Regions from separate parts of the Streptomyces sp. NPDC089919 genome, predicted to be linked through region 1. Evidence: riboswitches for the same ligand, from Rfam matches in the RefSeq annotation. Region 1 holds a riboswitch; each other region holds the start of a gene.
The links. Region 1 has a riboswitch for cobalamin ahead of AB0O40_RS14090 (hypothetical protein). Riboswitches for the same ligand answer to the same signal wherever they lie in the genome.
Positions count from the first base shown of each region.

Region 2: it holds a riboswitch for cobalamin, as region 1 does, so the genes downstream of both, AB0O40_RS12025 (CbtB domain-containing protein) here and AB0O40_RS14090 (hypothetical protein) in region 1, are expected to answer to the same signal.
Region 3: it holds a riboswitch for cobalamin, as region 1 does, so the genes downstream of both, AB0O40_RS04585 (acyl-CoA thioesterase) here and AB0O40_RS14090 (hypothetical protein) in region 1, are expected to answer to the same signal.
Region 4: it holds a riboswitch for cobalamin, as region 1 does, so the genes downstream of both, metE (5-methyltetrahydropteroyltriglutamate--homocysteine S-methyltransferase) here and AB0O40_RS14090 (hypothetical protein) in region 1, are expected to answer to the same signal.

Region 1 covers NZ_JBFBGK010000026.1:67,581-71,562, forward strand. Annotated here, with positions in the region: gene AB0O40_RS14085 (prenyltransferase/squalene oxidase repeat-containing protein) at 1-2,120, opposite strand, end outside; cobalamin riboswitch at 2,233-2,355, opposite strand; cobalamin riboswitch at 2,428-2,568, shown strand; gene AB0O40_RS14090 (hypothetical protein) at 2,680-3,982, shown strand, end outside.
Region 2 covers NZ_JBFBGK010000021.1:33,680-37,661, forward strand. Annotated here, with positions in the region: partial or broken gene AB0O40_RS12015 (GNAT family N-acetyltransferase) at 1-196, shown strand, start outside; gene AB0O40_RS12020 (histidine phosphatase family protein) at 316-756, opposite strand; cobalamin riboswitch at 762-896, shown strand; gene AB0O40_RS12025 (CbtB domain-containing protein) at 932-1,150, shown strand; gene AB0O40_RS12030 (CbtA family protein) at 1,174-1,932, shown strand; gene AB0O40_RS12035 (hypothetical protein) at 2,004-2,273, shown strand; gene AB0O40_RS12040 (GAF domain-containing protein) at 2,290-2,739, opposite strand; gene AB0O40_RS12045 (hypothetical protein) at 3,005-3,403, opposite strand; gene AB0O40_RS12050 (hypothetical protein) at 3,556-3,982, shown strand, end outside.
Region 3 covers NZ_JBFBGK010000006.1:62,501-66,482, reverse strand. Annotated here, with positions in the region: gene AB0O40_RS04595 (putative Ig domain-containing protein) at 1-1,329, opposite strand, end outside; gene AB0O40_RS04590 (helix-turn-helix domain-containing protein) at 1,566-2,420, shown strand; cobalamin riboswitch at 2,489-2,647, shown strand; gene AB0O40_RS04585 (acyl-CoA thioesterase) at 2,792-3,217, shown strand; gene AB0O40_RS04580 (hypothetical protein) at 3,233-3,460, opposite strand; gene AB0O40_RS04575 (TerD family protein) at 3,715-3,982, shown strand, end outside.
Region 4 covers NZ_JBFBGK010000024.1:1,461-5,442, reverse strand. Annotated here, with positions in the region: gene metE (5-methyltetrahydropteroyltriglutamate--homocysteine S-methyltransferase) at 1-1,872, opposite strand, end outside; cobalamin riboswitch at 2,040-2,265, opposite strand; gene AB0O40_RS13035 (CbtA family protein) at 2,455-3,294, opposite strand; gene AB0O40_RS13030 (CbtB-domain containing protein) at 3,309-3,536, opposite strand; gene AB0O40_RS13025 (enoyl-CoA hydratase) at 3,861-3,982, opposite strand, start outside.

The DNA of each region.
Region 1 (3,982 bases):
TTGAGGTACGCGATGGGCCGGGCAGCGGCGGTCTTCTCGCCGGCGCGCAGTTGGGCGATGACGCCCAGGGACTGCGAGAACACGGACGTGGCGTTGGTGTAGGCGCCCTTGGCCGCGCAGCTCCGGTCGGGAGCGGGGGACTTGGCGGGGCAGACCGCCTTGGCGAGCGCGGCGATCAGGTCCTTGCCGGCGAACTTGCGCGGGTTGCGGCCGACGGCTTCGGCGAGCAGGGCGGTCTTTCCGAGGGAGCCGCCGCCCGCGTACTTCGTCCCGATGTTGGTCCAGTTGTTGATGGTGCGGCCGGCGCCGTCCTTGCCGCCGCGGTCGAGGAAGTCGACGATCCCGCGCAGGGCGGTCTTCTCGGCGCCGGTGGCGGCCAGGGCGTACGCCCCGTCGATGGTCAGGCCGAAGTCGGCGAATCCGGTGCCGGGGGTGCTCTCGTAGTAGTGGCCCTTGATCAGGCGGCTGCTCTTGACGAGGTAGGCCGAGCCCTTCTTCGGGTCGGGGGCCGCGCCCGGGACGGTGGTGGGGCCGGCCGTCGGCCGGGTGGTGGGCACGGTGGGCGTGGGGGTCGGTGCCGGCTCCTCGCGGGTCAGCGCGAACAGGTCGGTGCGGGCGCCCGCGACGGTCGCGGGGACGGTGGCGTAGAGCAGCGGGTCGGTGCCCCCGGCCTCGAACGCGAAGGCACCACTGGTCAGTTGCTGCTTGGACAGCCAGGAGACGGCCGCGTCCGCCGCGTCGACGTCGCCGAGCGCGCGCATCGCCTGGGCGGCGAAGCCGGTGGCGTAGGCGCTGCCCACCGTGCCGTACGAGGCGGCCGGCAGGCCGCCGTCCGCGAGCTGGGCCTTCTTGAGGTAGGCACGGGCCTTGGCCACCTCGGCGGTGTACCCGCCGGCCCGCTTGAGGGCGAGGACCATCAGGCCGGTGGCGCCGGCCTCGCTGTCGCACCAGTCACCGGGGCGGATGAGCATGCTGGTGAAGCCGCCGTCCTCGCACTGGAAGTCGGTCAGCCGGCTCACCGCGTCCGCCGGCGGCTTCAGACGGCCGCCCACCAGGGCGATGACGGCGAGCGCCTGCCCCTCGGCCTGTCCGGAGGTGGTGGGGAAGTCGCCCTTGACGGTGCAGCCCGGCAGGGGCGCGGGGGCGTCCGAGCCGCTGGGGCAGACGCTCTTGACGAGGTCGCCCAGCAGGTCGTGGCCGCCGGTCGCGTGCGGGTCGCCGCCGATGGCCTCGGCCGTCAGGGCCAGGCGGGCCGCGGCGGCCGGCTCCGGGACCTGGTCCTTGCCCGCCGGGTAGGCGAAGGCATCGGTCTGCTCGGGCCGGGCCAGGAAGGCGGCGGCCTTGGCGGCCGTCGGGCTCTTGCGGTCGGCCGCTGCGAGCGCGAAGACGCTCTCGGCGGTGAGCAGGTGGTTGGGGGCGCCGGTCGTCACGTCGACGACCCGCTCGCCGTCCTTGAGCTGCCCGGTCACCCAACGGGTGGCGGCGGCCATGTCGACGGCGCCGTAGGGGATTCCGGGCTTGGCCGGGTCCGTGGGCCGGGGCTTCGAACCGCCGCCGGCCCGGACGTCGTCCGGGGAGAAGGTGGGCCGGCCCTTGCTGCCGCCGATGTCCGTGCCGCCGTACACCCAGGCGTCCACGTCGCCCGGCTTGGGGGTGCGGGACATGGCGCCGAGCGGGCTGTACGTCCACTTCTTCTGTCCGGGCGAGGCGATCCAGTACGACCAGTAGGCGGAGGCCGGCGGCGTGAGCTCGCAGGCCTCCTTGTCCGGAGTCGGGTACTGCTTGCCGGAGTTGAAGGAGGCGGTGCCGATCCGGCAGATGAAGGCGGGGCCGTCGTGGACGGTGCCGGCCGTGGTGAAGCCGGCCTCGTGCAGCAGTTCGTAGCCGGTGGTCGGAGTGGTGTCGCAGCCGCGGACGACCTTCCCGCCGAAGGGGCCGAAGTCGACCGCGACGACGGCGCCGACGGTGGCCGTGCACTTCGTGAGGGGGTCGGCGCTGGCAGGTGTGGCAGGTGCGAGGAAGGCGACCGCCGCACCGCACGTCAGCGCCAACGCCGCGCCCAGGCCCAGGAGTCTGCGCCCGGCGCTCCTGTGCCGGTTCGCCTGCTGTTCGGTCTTCACCCGCGGCCCCTCGTCCGTGCCGGACGGAGTACGGGAACGTGGCGGGACGCCCCGTGCGCGAGCTCCGCGGGGGCGATGACGACCACGCCGTAGTCCGCGACGGCGTTCTTCGTGCACTGACACGGCCACAGGCAATCCGGCTCGCCCGGGACGGTGCCGGGCCTACGGTTGCGGGTCAGCGCCGGAATTCGACCGGCTTCCCCTGGGGCTGAGTACTTATCAGCCGACATCGAACACGCCCCGGACAGCGCCGTCAAGGTGGGGTGCGTCTCATCCGATCGGCGCCGTCGGCCCCTGCTCGACCGCGCTGGCGGACCCTTGATCACTCAGGTAGCGTCCTGGGCGCCACATGGGGGAATCCGGTGCGAATCCGGAGCTGACGCGCAGCGGTGTGGCACGGCGGACGCCGTGCCGAGCCCGAATGCCCGTGCGGTGACGAAGCATCAGGAAGCCGTACCACGCGTTCCGGACGGCGGCCCCCTCCCCCGGCCGTGCCGTCCTGCGGCGTGCCGTCGGGGACGAGCGGCCGGCCGGCGTCCGCCGACCCCAGGAGCAGGCCATGAACCGTTCCCGTACCTCCCGCCGTCTCGCGCTCGCGGCGCCCGCCGCGCTCGGCGCCTTCGCGCTGACCGTGCTGCCGGCCTTCGCCACGTCCACCCCGGCGCAGATCGCCACGTCCAAGGCGAACGGTGTGACGTACCTCAAGTCCCTCCAGGCCGCGGACGGTTCGTACGCCGGATCCGGGCTGTCCAACGAGTGGGCCTTCAGCGCCTTCGCCGCCGCGGGTACCGCGGTCGTCGACGTCTACCCCGGCGGGGACACCACGAAGAACGCCCGGACCGTCTACCGCAACCTGCTCGGCACGTCCGGCTGGCCCTCCGCCTCGCCGGTGGTCACCGACTACGAGCGGGGCGCCCTCAACGCGAACGCGGCCGGCATCGACCCGGCCCGGGTCTCGGCCTCCCGCAACCTGATCGCGAACATCTACTCCTACTGGCAGACCGCCGAGCCGGGCTACTTCGGCCCGTCCGCGAACTTCAACGGCACCGTCTTCGCCGCGCTCGCCCTGGGCGGTGCCAAGACGCAGGCCGGCGGGGTCCGCATACCCCAGTCCCTCACCGACTCGCTGGTGGCCCGCATCCGCGCCAACCAGCACAACGACGGCGGCTGGCAGTACAGCAAGGCCGAGGGCAACCCGACCGCCCTGGCCACCGCCGGCGACGTCGACATGACCGGCGCGGCGATGGCCGCCCTGTGCGCCTCCGGCGTCCCGAACACCGACGCCGACGTCGTCCAGGCGAAGGACTTCCTCAAGGGCAAGCTGGTCAACACCACCGGCGCCTTCAACTCGATGTACGGCGTCAACACCAGCTCCAACGGCTGGGGCGTCGCGGGCCTCAACGCCTGCGGCATCAACGCCCAGACCGGCGACTTCGTCACCCTGGCCGGCAGGACCCCGGTCGACTTCCTCATCGCCAACCAGTACAACCCTGCCGGCGGTTTCAAGTACAAGCCCAGCGACACCGCCCCGAGCGCCTACGCCTCGATCGACGCGCTGCGCGCGGTGGTCGGCGGCGGCTTCACCTCCGCCCCGCCCGTCCCGGTCACCCCGGGCGCGCCGCAGTGGGTGGCCCAGTCGGCCTTCACCTCGGGTACCGCGACCAAGCTGGCGCTCACTGTGGACGACGGCGCCGGCAACCTGAAGGCCTGCGCCGTCTCCATCACGCCGACCGGTACCACCACCACCCTCGGCGACGTCCTGACCGCGGCGATCGGCTCGGCCGCCCCGTCCGGCTGCGTCACCAGCGTCACGCCGTCGTCCGGGACCGGCACCGTCACCGCCGTCAACGGCAAGGCGAACA
Region 2 (3,982 bases), on a different contig from region 1:
GTACCTGCACCGCGGCTACCTGCTGCCCGAGCACCGCGGTGCGGGCATCGGCTCGGCCATGCTGGACTGGGCCGAGGCCCGCATCCGTCGGCTCGTGCAGCACCATGGAACCGCACGGACGGCCGTGTTCGGCGCGAACGCCATGGCCTCCGAGAAGGATGCGACGGAGCTGCTGCTCGCAGCCGGGTACCGGCGCAGGAACGAATACGTCCGCTACCGCAAGCCGATCGGCGTCCGGTCCGGCGGGGCGGCTCCGGACCACCCCGGCGGTACCGAGTCCCCAGGATCGAGCCCGGTTTGATCCCCGGACAGGTCCTAGGAGGCGGGCTCGGCGTCCGGGACGCCCAGGCGGAGGTTCCAGCGGCCGGTTCGGCCGGTGAGTTCGGTGGCCGTGGCGGGGCGGGCGTCCAGTCGCCAGAAGACGGCGGGCGGGAGGTCCAGTGCGTGCACCACCGCGGCCCGGACGAAGGCCTGGGCCGCGGTGATCCGGTGCGTACCGGGCTCGAGTCCGGCCAGCCAGGCGCCGGCCCGGGCGACCAGCGTCTCGACGGACTCGCCGCCGGGGGGCGCGTAGGCGGGGTCGGTGAGCCAGTTGTGGAGCGCGGCGGGATCCGCCGCGGCGACCTCGTCCAGGGTCCGTCCGGTCCACTCCCCGGCGTCCATCGCGAAGGGTCCGGCGGGCTCGAAACGGTGTTCCCTCGACGAACGCTGCATCGCTGGTGTGACCAGGACAACTCGTACCGTTGAGGGGTTCATAAGCGCAGCATAAACGCGGTACGGTCGCGAACGACATGACGACGGTATGACGGAAGTACCGGTGAGAATCCGGCACGGTCGCGCCACTGTGAGTCCCCCCGGGGATGAGTCAGACCCGTAACCGTCGGCTAGTGCACCACTGACCGGGACGCGTGTTCCCCCTGGAGGTTCTGCCATGGCTCAGTCGACTGCGCCCGCGACGACCGCGGTTCCGGCCGTCGCCCCCGTCTCGCTGAAGGAACTGGCCCCGTGGGCCGTCTTCGTCGGCGTCCTGATGCTCGTGATGCTCTACTTCGTGGGCGCCGAGCAGGGCGCCACCTCGGTCTTCCAGGGCGAGACCATCCACGAGTGGATGCACGACGGCCGCCACCTCCTCGGCTTCCCCTGCCACTGACCCACCGCGGAGGAACGCCGATCGTGAACTCCGTCTCGGTACGCGCCCTCCTGGTCCGCGGCATGGTCGCGGGCCTGGTGGCGAGCCTGTTCGCCGCCCTCGTCTCCTACCTCCTGGGCGAGCCCCGGGTGGACTCCGCCATCGCCTTCGAGGAGGCGCACGAGGCCGCCGGGCACGAGCACGGCGAGGAACTGGTCAGCCGGGCCCTGCAGTCCACCGCGGGCCTGACCACCGGCGTGGTGCTCTTCGGGGTGGCCCTGGGCGGCATCGCCGCGCTGGTCACCTGCTTCCTGCTCGGCCGGATCGGGCGGTTCCACGCCCGGGCCACCGTCGCGCTGGTGGCGGTGGGGGCGTTCGTCGCCGTCACGCTGGTGCCGTTCTTCAAGTACCCGGCCAACCCGCCGTCGGTGGGCGACCCCGACACCGTCGGCGAGCGCACCACCCTGTACCTGCTGATGATCGCGCTGAGCCTGCTGCTCGCGGCCGGCGCCGTGATCCTCGGCCGGCGGCTGGCGCCGCGCCTGGGCAACTGGCACGCCAGTGTCGTCGCGGGCGTGGCCTTCGTGGCCGCGATCGGGCTGGCGTACGCCTTCCTGCCCGCGGTCAACGAGGTCCCGGCCGACTTCCCGGCCACCCTCATGTGGCAGTTCCGGCTCGCCTCGCTGGCGATCCAGGCCACCCTCTGGGCCGTCTTCGGGCTGGTCTTCGGCGAGTTGGCCCAGCGCCTGCTCCAGCCGGCCCCGGCCGCCGCAGCCCGCGAATCTGCGGCCGTCGTGTCCTGAGGCTACTTCGGACGCCGCCCCTTCGGGTACAACAGGCCTTTCAACGAGGCGAGTTACCCGGGGGCGGCGCCGTGAGCGTGCAGATCGAGAAGACCGGTGTGTGGCAGTGGCACGGCTGGACCGGCTCCGCACCCTTGTGGCTGAACGCCTTACTGCTGGCGCTCGTGCCCTTCCTCCACGTCCTGCTCGTCCCCCAGATCGCCATCGTCACCACCCTGACCGCCCTCGGCGGGCTGGTCCGGCAGCTGGTGTACGGCGACTACGGGCACGCCGGCGTGCACCTGGCGGCCGTGGTGCTGGGCGCGGCGGCCATGGCGGCGGGTTTCGCCACCGCCGCCTGACGCCCGCGGCGGCCCGCTAGAGCGGCAGCGCCTCGGCCTCCCGGCGGAGCTGGGCGAGTTCGGCCTCGTCCATGTCCCGCTCGCCGAGGAAGGCGATGCCCGCGACGCCCCGCACCGCGCCGTCCGGGCCGTGCACCGGGATGGCCACGGCGGCGTTGGCGTCGACCGCCCGGGCACCCGGCCGCACGTCCCCGGTCTCGTCGGTCTTCAGGTTGCAGGTCGACACCGGCTCGTCCCGCTCGAAGGCCAGGCCGCACATGCCCTTGCCCTTGGGCACCAGGCCGACGATCGCGACCACCTTCGGGGGGATGTTCACCGCGGCGGCCAGGACCATGTCCTCGTCCTGGCGCAGGTGCACGGTGCCGGCCACCCCGCCGTGGGCCTCGATCCACTCCCGCAGCCAGGCCTCCGCGCCACCGGCGTGGGAGGTGTCCGCGGGGTCCGTCGTGTACGCAGTCTCGGTCATGGTGGGCAGTATGTCCGGGGCCCGCTCGATCCCCGCTGGGTCCTCGAGCGGCCCTCGACCGGGTAGGGGGAAGCGCCGGTCCCCGATGCCCTCGGCAACGGAGAGTGGTCACGTGAGGTTCGACCACGGGGCACGGGAACCGGCGCCACGAACCAGTCTCCGGGAAGCCCGCGCCGCCCGGTATCGGGCTTTCGTCCCGGATCGTCCGGCCGAAAGTACGGACCCGGGGCCGGGCCTCGGTCCGGCGCTACGGCTCGGCCCGGCGCTACGGCTCGCGGGTGTGGTAGCGGTACATGAAGTATACCGTCGTCGGCACGGCCACGGCCAGCGCGACCACCACGGTCCGCCAGAGGCTGAAGCCGACCATGCTGTACAGGTAGCCGATCGCGATGCCCGCGAAGGCGCCCCAGGCCGCGGCCCGCAGCTCCTGCGGTATCCCGCGCCCCATCTGCCGGAGCCCGAAGAGCAGCACGGCGAAGACCGCGCCGCAGAGGATCCCGTAGAAGACGTTGCCCACGGTGACCGCGCTCTGGTCGCGCTTCATGAAGGCCGCGTAGACGCCGTAGAGCAGGCCGAGCACCAGGGGGAGGGCCAGCGCCCCGCCGCCCATGCTCCTCATGCCGCCGATCTGCCGCCCGGGGGCGGTGGGTGCCGCGTGTGCCATGACGCGCTCCTTTCGGTGGCCGCGCCGCACGGCCCGGCCTCCCCACCCTCCAGGGCACACCCGGGTCCCGGTACCGGCAAGTGGATCAACGCCTCACCCGGCCGCAGCAGCCCCGGTGGCGGCGGGCCGGGCGGCGGGCTTTCCCTGGTGCCGTGCGGAGTTCTCTGACCCCGGTGCTCAACGGCGTCCTGGTCGCGCTGCTGGCCGTCCTCGTACCGCTGGGCGCCACCGCGGTCTGGGCCGACCGCGTGCTGGCCGACGAGGACGCCTACGTGGCCGCGATGTCCCCGCTCGCGGGGAATCCGAAGGTGCGCGGCGCGGTGGCCCGGCAGGCCACCGAGGCCATCGACGGGCAGCTCGACGCGGGCCCCTTCCAGCCCGCGGTACGGGCCCTGCTGGGCGAGGCGGTCGACTCGTTCGTGGGCACCGCGTCCTTCCGGACCGCCTGGAACGCCGCCAACCGCGCCGCCCACGCGGCCTTCTTCACCTCGCTCGACAGCGGTACGGGCAACAAGGTCTCGGTCGACCTGGCACCGGTGATCGCGCAGGTCAAGGACGACCTGGCGGCGGACGGGGTGC
Region 3 (3,982 bases), on a different contig from region 1:
GACGGTGACGGTGTTCCCGCCGGTGGTGCCGCCGGCGAAGGCGGTGGCGCCCTTGGGCGTGCCGAGGCCGGTCGGGCCGTCGTAGCCGGTCTTCGCGGTGCACAGGTAGCTGCTGCCGCAGGAGCCGTTGGCGCCGCTGGTCACGTCGTTGAGCGCGCCCGTGTGGGCGTACGGGAAGGACGACGGGTACGAGCCGGCGGCCGGGGTGCCGGCCAGGGCGTACACGGCGGCCACGATGGGCGCCGAGGCGCTGGTGCCGCCGTAGACGTTCCAGCCGCTGGCCTGGTAGCTGTCGTAGACCGCGAGGCCGGTGGCCGGGTCGGCGACCGCGGAGACGTCCGCCACGGTCCGCTTGCCGCAGCCGGTGTCGGTCTGCCAGGCCGGCTTGGCGGTGTACGCCGAGCAGCCCGAGCCCGCGCCCTCACCGCCGGCGCTGGTGCCCCAGACGCTCTCGGTCCAGCCGCGGGTCGTGCCGCCGGCCCGGCTGAGCGAGGTGCCGCCGACCGAGGTGACGTACTGGGAGGCCGCGGGGTACTCGACCCCGTAGCCGCTGTCGCCGGAGCTGACGGTGATGGCCACGCCGGGGTGGTTGAAGTACGACGCGTCGGAGGACGGGTCGGTCGAGTCCTCGCCACCGCCGTAGCTGTTGGAGACGTACTTGGCGCCCATGGTCACGGCGCGGTTCACCGCGGCGCCGAGGTCTTCCATGGACGGCTGGTTCGCCTCGACGAGCAGGATGTGGCACTGCGGGCAGACGGCGCTGACCATGTCCAGGTCGAGGGAGATCTCACCGGCCCAGCCGGCGTCGGCGGTCGGGTAGCTGGTGCCGCCGTTCTGGTCGGCCTTGCGGAAGCAGCCGTTGGCCGTGGTGCAGGCCGGCAGGCCGTACTGGGTGCGGTAGGCGGCCAGGTCGGACTCGGCCTTGGGGTCGTCGTAGGCGTCGATGATCGCCACGGTCGCGCCGGCCCCCGCGGAGGCCGGCAGCGCGTACGCGCCCTGGAGGTCGGCCGGGCCGTAGCCGGAGGGCAGGATGCCCGGGGCCAGGCTCGGGTGCTGCTGGAGGTCGGTACGGGCCAGGGCCAGGCAGGCCATCCGCCCGGCGCGGGCCGGCTCCGAGCAGAGTCTGCGGGTGTGCACCGCGGTGGCGCCGGTGGTGGCGGCGGCCGTGACGGCGGCGGGAGCGGGGGCGGGTGACGCGGCGGCCGGGCCGGCGGACGCGAGCATCCCGCCGGACATCAGGGCCGCCGCCGAGAGTAAGGCGGTCGCGCCGCGGCGGACGGTGCGGCCGGCGCGCTGGGACAGGGCGTTGCGCAAGGAACTGCCCTCCATGGGGGGTGAATGCCGTGTCGGGGAACTCCAGGCATGACAGGGCCATGACACATAAACCGGGGCGCGTCGGCCTGGCGGAAGGACACGGGACGGCGAGGTGCACGGACGGTGCCAGCTGTCACCACGTCCAGTGGTGACTCACCGCTGAAGGTAGGGAGGATCCGGTCATGGGGACACCCGTGCCGAGGCAAAGGCTTGGCTCTGGTTCGGTGTGCGGCGCGTATACCTTTCTTTCCATGGAGTTGGACGACAGCACGGTCAACGACCTGATGGGCCTGGGGCTTTCGCGCTACGAGGCGCGGGTCTACCTCGCCCTGGTCCGGCGGGAGTCCTACAGCGCCGCCGAGGCGGCGCGCGCCGCGCAGGTCCCCCGCCAGCGCGTCTACGACGTGCTCGACTCCCTGGTCCGGCGGCAGCTCGCGGTACCGCGCCCGGGCCGGGTCACCGCCTTCAGCGCGGTGGCGCCGGAGCTGGCGCTGGCCCGGCTGATGACCCGTCAACGCGAGTCCCTGGAACGGCTGGACCAGGCCTCCACCGCCCTGGCCCGGGCCCTGTCCCCGGTCTGGGCCGACGGCCGGGCGCTCTCGGACCCGCTCGACTACATCGAGGTGCTGCGCGACCCCCGCGCGATCGCGGAACGCTTCGCGGGCCTCCAGGAACAGGCCGGCCGGGAACTCCTGAGCCTCTGCAAGCCGCCGTTCGTCGCCCCGACGGCCAACAACGAGGGCATCGCCGCCGTCCGCAGACTGCGCCGGGACGGCGGCACGGCCCGGGCGGTCTACACCCGCGACGCCCTGGACGACGCCGAAGTCCTGGAGAACGTACGGCGGTTCGCCGAGGCCGGCGAGGAGTCCCGGTTCGCCCCCGCGCTCCCCCTCAAGCTCGTGGTCGCCGACGCGTCCCAGGTGCTGTGCGACATGCCCGACCCGGTGGCGGACACCGGCACCACCACCGCCCTCTACATCGAGCACCCCGCCCTGGCGGCCTGCCTGCGGATCACCTTCCTCGCGATCTGGGACGCGGCCCGGGCCCTGCCCGGGGGCCCCGCGGCGCCCCCCGGCCCGACGGCCCCGGACCCTGGCCTAGGGTGAGGGGGCAGCTGGTTCGCCCCCTGCCTTCCCGTGGCCCGAACGGCGCGGGAGCGCGCAGCGGGGCGTCGTAAGAGGGAACCCGGTGGGAATCCGGGACTGCCCCGCAGCGGTGAGCGGGAACGACCGCCGTCACACGCACTGGGACCACCGGTCCTGGGAAGCGACGGCCAGTAGATGCCCGCGTACGCCCGGCGCGTACGCGGACGCGCCCGCGAGTCCGAAGACCTGCCCGCTGCCCGTGCGCGAGGTACGCGTACGGAGACTCGGCGGTCTCGTGGGCGGACCGGCGGCAGCGGGCCCGACGGGTCCGCCGCTCCCTCGCATCCACGGCCGGCCGCCGGGTCGGACCACGACTCGCGAAGGAGAGTTCCGTGACCACGGACACCACCGCAGGCACCCGGGCCCACAAGGCGCCGGCGCAATCCCGCGTGACCCTCGCCCACATCATGAGCGAGCACGACACCAACCTCTACGGCACCATCCACGGCGGCGTCGTCATGAAGCTCATCGACGACGCGGCGGCGGCGTCGGCGGGCCGGCACGCCGACGGCCCGGCCGTGACGGTCTCCGTCGACCGGATGACGTTCATCGCCCCGGCGCGCGCGGGGGACCTGCTCACGGTCCACGCCGTGCTCGAGAGCGCCGGCCGGACGTCGATGGCGGTGGCCGTCCGCGTCACCGCCGAACGCTGGAACGCCACCACTCCCCCGACCGAGGTGGCCACCGCCCGGCTGACCTTCGTGGCCGTCGACGCCGATGGCCGCCCCCGGCCCGTGCCGGGCCTGCTGGACGCGTAACCCCTCCGGGCCGGATCAGGCCCGGGTGCCGGCGAAGAGTTCCAGATGGGCGCAGGCCGGGCAGCGGAAGGCGTCGATCTGCCAGGTGGGCCGGCCGGCCCGGCGGGCGCCGCCGAAGGGGCCCCGTTCGAGGGCGCCGGCGATCCAGCGGGCGAAGCCGCGGGAGCCCTGGCCGGCGTCCTCGACGAAGCCGGGCTCCAGGCCGACGGTGCCGCACTGGGTGCAGCGGAAGGTGTTGTCCACGGCCGGAGTCTAGGCCGGGGCCGGCCCGGGACCGCAGGCAGGGCCGGGGCGCCGGAACCCCCGCCGCCCCCCTCCGCTACCGCCCCTGACCCGCCCGGCGCTGGCCGAAAAGCACCCTCCCGCCCCACCGATGCGGACAGTTACGGTTCACTCACTGGCCACAAACGTGTGTCACGTCACAGCACGAACCGAACGACTGGACACGGCAGCCGGGGAGGCGACCCCGGGCGGCCGCGGGTCCGGGGGGATTCCACATGCACGAAATGCCCAAGGGGGCCAACGCCTCGCTCTCGGCGCTCACCGAGCAGCCCGGCGCGGTGGTCGTCAGCCTCAGCTGGAGCAGCGCCGCGGGGGACGGCGACGCCGACGTCTCGGTGATCCTGCTCGACGACAACGGCAAGGTCCGCGACGACGGCGACTTCTACTTCTACAACCACCCCGCGGCGAAGGACGGCAGCGTCCAGCTCCTCGGCAAGACGCCCACCCCCGACGGCAGCGAGGACCGCATCAGTCTGGACCTCA
Region 4 (3,982 bases), on a different contig from region 1:
CAGCGGCAGGGTCTCGCGCAGCGCCGGCTCGTCGACCTGGATGACCGAAGTGCCCGCGGCCTCCAGGTCGTTGACCTCGTCCCGCAGGGCGAGCGCGACCTGCCGGGCGGTCTCGCCCAGCGGCTGGTCGTCGCGGACGAAGGACCAGGCGAGCATGGTGACCGGGCCGGTCAGCATCCCCTTCACCGGCTTGGCGGTGAGCGACTGGGCGTACGAGGTCCAGCGCACGGTCATCGGCTCGGGGCGGGAGATGTCCCCGGCCAGCACCGGCGGGCGCACGTAGCGGGTGCCGTACGACTGCACCCAGCCGTGCTGCGTGGCGAGGTAGCCGGTCAGCTGCTCGGCGAAGTACTGGACCATGTCGTTGCGTTCGGGCTCGCCGTGTACCAGGACGTCCAGGCCGGTCTTCTCCTGGAAGGAGATGACCTCCTCGATCTCGCCCTTGATCCGCGCCTCGTACCCGGCGGTGTCGATCCGCCCGGCCCGCAGGTCCGCACGGGCCACGCGCAGTTCGTCGGTCTGCGGGAAGGAGCCGATGGTGGTGGTGGGCAGCGCCGGCAGCCCGAGGTGGGCGCGCTGGGCTGCGGTGCGCTCGGCGTAGGGCTGGGCGCGGCGGCCGTCGGCGTCGGTGATCGCCGCCGTGCGGGCGCGTACCGCGGGGTCATGGGTGAGGGCGGAGCCGGCCCGGGAGGCGAGGTCGGCGCGGTTGGCGGCCAGTTCGGCGGCGATGGTGTCCGTGCCCTGGGCCAGGCCGCGGGCCAGGACGGCGATCTCGGTGGTCTTCTGGCGGGCGAAGGCGAGCCAGCGCCGGACCTGGGTGTCGAGGTCGCGCTCGGCCGAGGCGTCCAGCGGGACGTGCAGCAGGGAGCAGGAGGCGGCGACGTCCACCCGGTCCGCCAGGCCCAGGAGGGTGCCCAGGGTGGCGAGGGACTTCTGGTAGTCGTTGATCCAGATGTTGCGGCCGTTGACCACGCCCGCCACGAGCCGCTTGCCGGGCAGGCCGCCCACGGCCGCGAGGTCCGCGAGGTTGCCCGCGCCGCCCTCGGTGAAGTCCAGGGCCAGGCCCTCCACGGGAGAGGCCGCGAGGACCTGGAGGGCTTCCCCGAGCCGGCCGAAGTACGAGGCGACCAGCAGCTTGGAGCGGTCGGTGAGGGCGCCGAGGTCGCGGTAGGCGCGGGCCGCGGCGTTCAGTTCGGCGGGCGTACGGTCCTGCACCAGCGCCGGCTCGTCCAGCTGCACCCACTCGGCGCCGGCGGCGCGCAGGGCGGCCAGGACCTGCGCGTAGACGGGCAGCAGCCGGTCCAGCAGCGTCAGGGGCTCGAAGTCCGCGGCCACGCCCGGGGCCGGCTTGGCCAGCAGCAGGTAGGTGATCGGGCCGACCAGCACCGGGCGGGCGGCGTGGCCGAGCGCGAGGGCTTCGGTGAGCTCGGCGACCTGCTTGGCCGCGTCGGCGGTGAAGACGGTGTCGGGGCCCAGTTCGGGGACCAGGTAGTGGTAGTTGGTGTCGAACCACTTGGTCATCTCCAGGGGCGCCACGTCCTGCGTACCGCGCGCCATGGCGAAGTAGCCGTCCAGGGCGTCGGCGGCGACCGCCTCGCGGTGCCGGGCGGGGACAGCGCCGACCATGACACTGGTGTCCAGGACGTGGTCGTAGTACGAGAAATCACCGGTGGGCACTTCGTGGATGCCGGCCTCGGTGAGCTGCCGCCAGTTCGAACGGCGCAGGTCGGCGGCGGTCTCCCGGAGGGCGTCGGCACTGACGCGGCCCTTCCAGTAGCCCTCGACGGCCTTCTTCAGTTCGCGGTTGTGCCCCTGTCGGGGGTAGCCGTACACGGTGGCTCGTGCTGCCGCGGCTGCGGGCTTCGCTGTCACGGAACTCTCCTTCGCGAGATGTCTCCAGGAACATCCCGGCGACGGGACGCGGACGCGAAGGGAACGACGGAACGGGCGGCCCACGCCGCGGGACGGATGCCCGGGGTGCCGCTCGCTGTGTACGCCGACCCGCCCACGAGGTCACCGGGATATCCGCACACGGAACCGTCCGGGTGCGGGCAACGGGCAGGTCTTCGGACTCGCGGGCACGCCTGCCGGTCTCCCGGCGGGCACCTACTGGCCGTCGCTTCCCAGGACCGTTTCTCCGGTCCCAGTGCGTATGACGGCGGTCGTTCCCGCTCACCGCTGCGGGGCAGTCCCGGATTCCCACCGGGTTCCCTCTTACGACACCCCGCCTGGCGGACGGGGTGAACCAGCTGCCCGGCCAGCCTAGGGTCCCTGATCGCGTGGCGGCGAATCCCGTCCGGCATGCGGACACCGGTACGAGGTGTCCGGGGTGGTCCCGAACAGTACTCCCTTCCAGGGGCGTTGGCCCCGACCGCCCCGACGGCCCGGAGACGACCGCGGCCCCGCCACCCCTCCGAGGAGGGGCGGCGGGGCCGGCAGGGACCGCTGTGCGGGTCAGACCAGCGACGACACCGGCTGGGCGGCCGGGGCCTGGGTGCCGGCCGGGTCGGTGCGGTGGGCCAGGAGCCGCTGGGCGAGGACGCCGAAGACGACTCCGAAGACGGCCCACATGACGACCTGGACCGAGACCGAGGCCACCCGGAAGTCCCACAGCACGGCCGCGGGGAACTCCGGCTTGACGGCGTCGGTGTTGTCCGGGAGCACCAGGAACGCGAGCCCGGTGGCGACGACGAAGCCGGCGAGGGCGGTCAGCGTGGCGTTCCAGTTGCCCAGACGCGGTGCCAGCCGGCGCCCGAGGATGATCGCGCCGACCCCGAGCAGCACGCTGAGCAGGATCATCAGGAAGAACAGCGTGGTGCGCTGCCCGATGGTGTCGGGGTTGCCGACCGCCGGCGGGGTGGCCGGGTACTTCAGGAACGGCACGAAGTAGACCAGGGTGAAGGCACCGCCGGCGGTGAGCGCCGCGGTCGCCCGCGGGCTGAACCCGCCGGCCCGGCCGAGGACGAACGAGAACGCGAGGGCGGCGATGCCACCCAGCGCGACCCCGTAGACCAGGACACCGGTGGCGAGGCCGACGGTCGACTGCACGGGGCGGCTGACCAGCTCTTCCTCTTCCTCGGCGGCGGGCGCGGCGGCCGCGCCGTGACCGGCGTGGTCGTGCGCGTGGCCGGCCGCCGGGGCGGCTTCCTTGGCGGCCGAGGCCTCTTCGACGGCGATGGAGCTCCGGACCGGGGGCTCACCGACGGCGTAGGCGACGACGAAGGCGAACAGCCCGGCGATCAGGCCCGCGAGCATGCCGCGGACGAGAAGACCTCTGACAGTGGAGGCGTACATGGTGCGTGTGCCTCTCAGTGGCAGGGGAAGCCGAGCAGGTGGCGGCCGTCGTGCACCCACTCGTGCACGCCCGCGCCGGAGAACACGGAGGTGGCGCCCTGCTCGGCGCCGACGAAGTACAGGGCCACCAGCATCAGCAGACCGCCGAAGAGGGCCCAGGGCAGGACGGCCTTGACGGGCAGCGGAGCCGACGGGGAGACGGCGGGGGTGGGTATGGCAGCGGAAGCGACGGCCTCGGCCATGGTGGAACCTCCTCGGGGAACAACGCGTCCCATGTGGTGGTGCAGGACGACGGTCCTCGGGTCTGACTCGCCACGGCGCTCCCGGGGGAGCACCGCAGCACACAGTGGCGCGACCATGCCGGATTCACACCGGGCTTCCGTCTCGCCGTCGTCGCTATGTGCAGATGTCGGCGTGACGTTACAGCCCGGAACTGCGCAGGTCCAAGTGGATGAGTCCCTGATCACAGCCGGTGGCCCGCGCTGCGGGACACGACGGCGGCCGGCGGGCCGCGGTCCGGGCGCCCGGCGTCCCCGGGGGAGGTCCCCGGGGACGCCGGGCGGGGCTCAGCCGTGGGTGAAGTGCGGCGGGCGCTTGTCCACGAAGGCGGCCATGCCCTCCTTCTGGTCGGCGGTCGCGAACACGGCGTGGAACAGGCGGCGTTCGAAGCGGACGCCCTCGGCGAGGG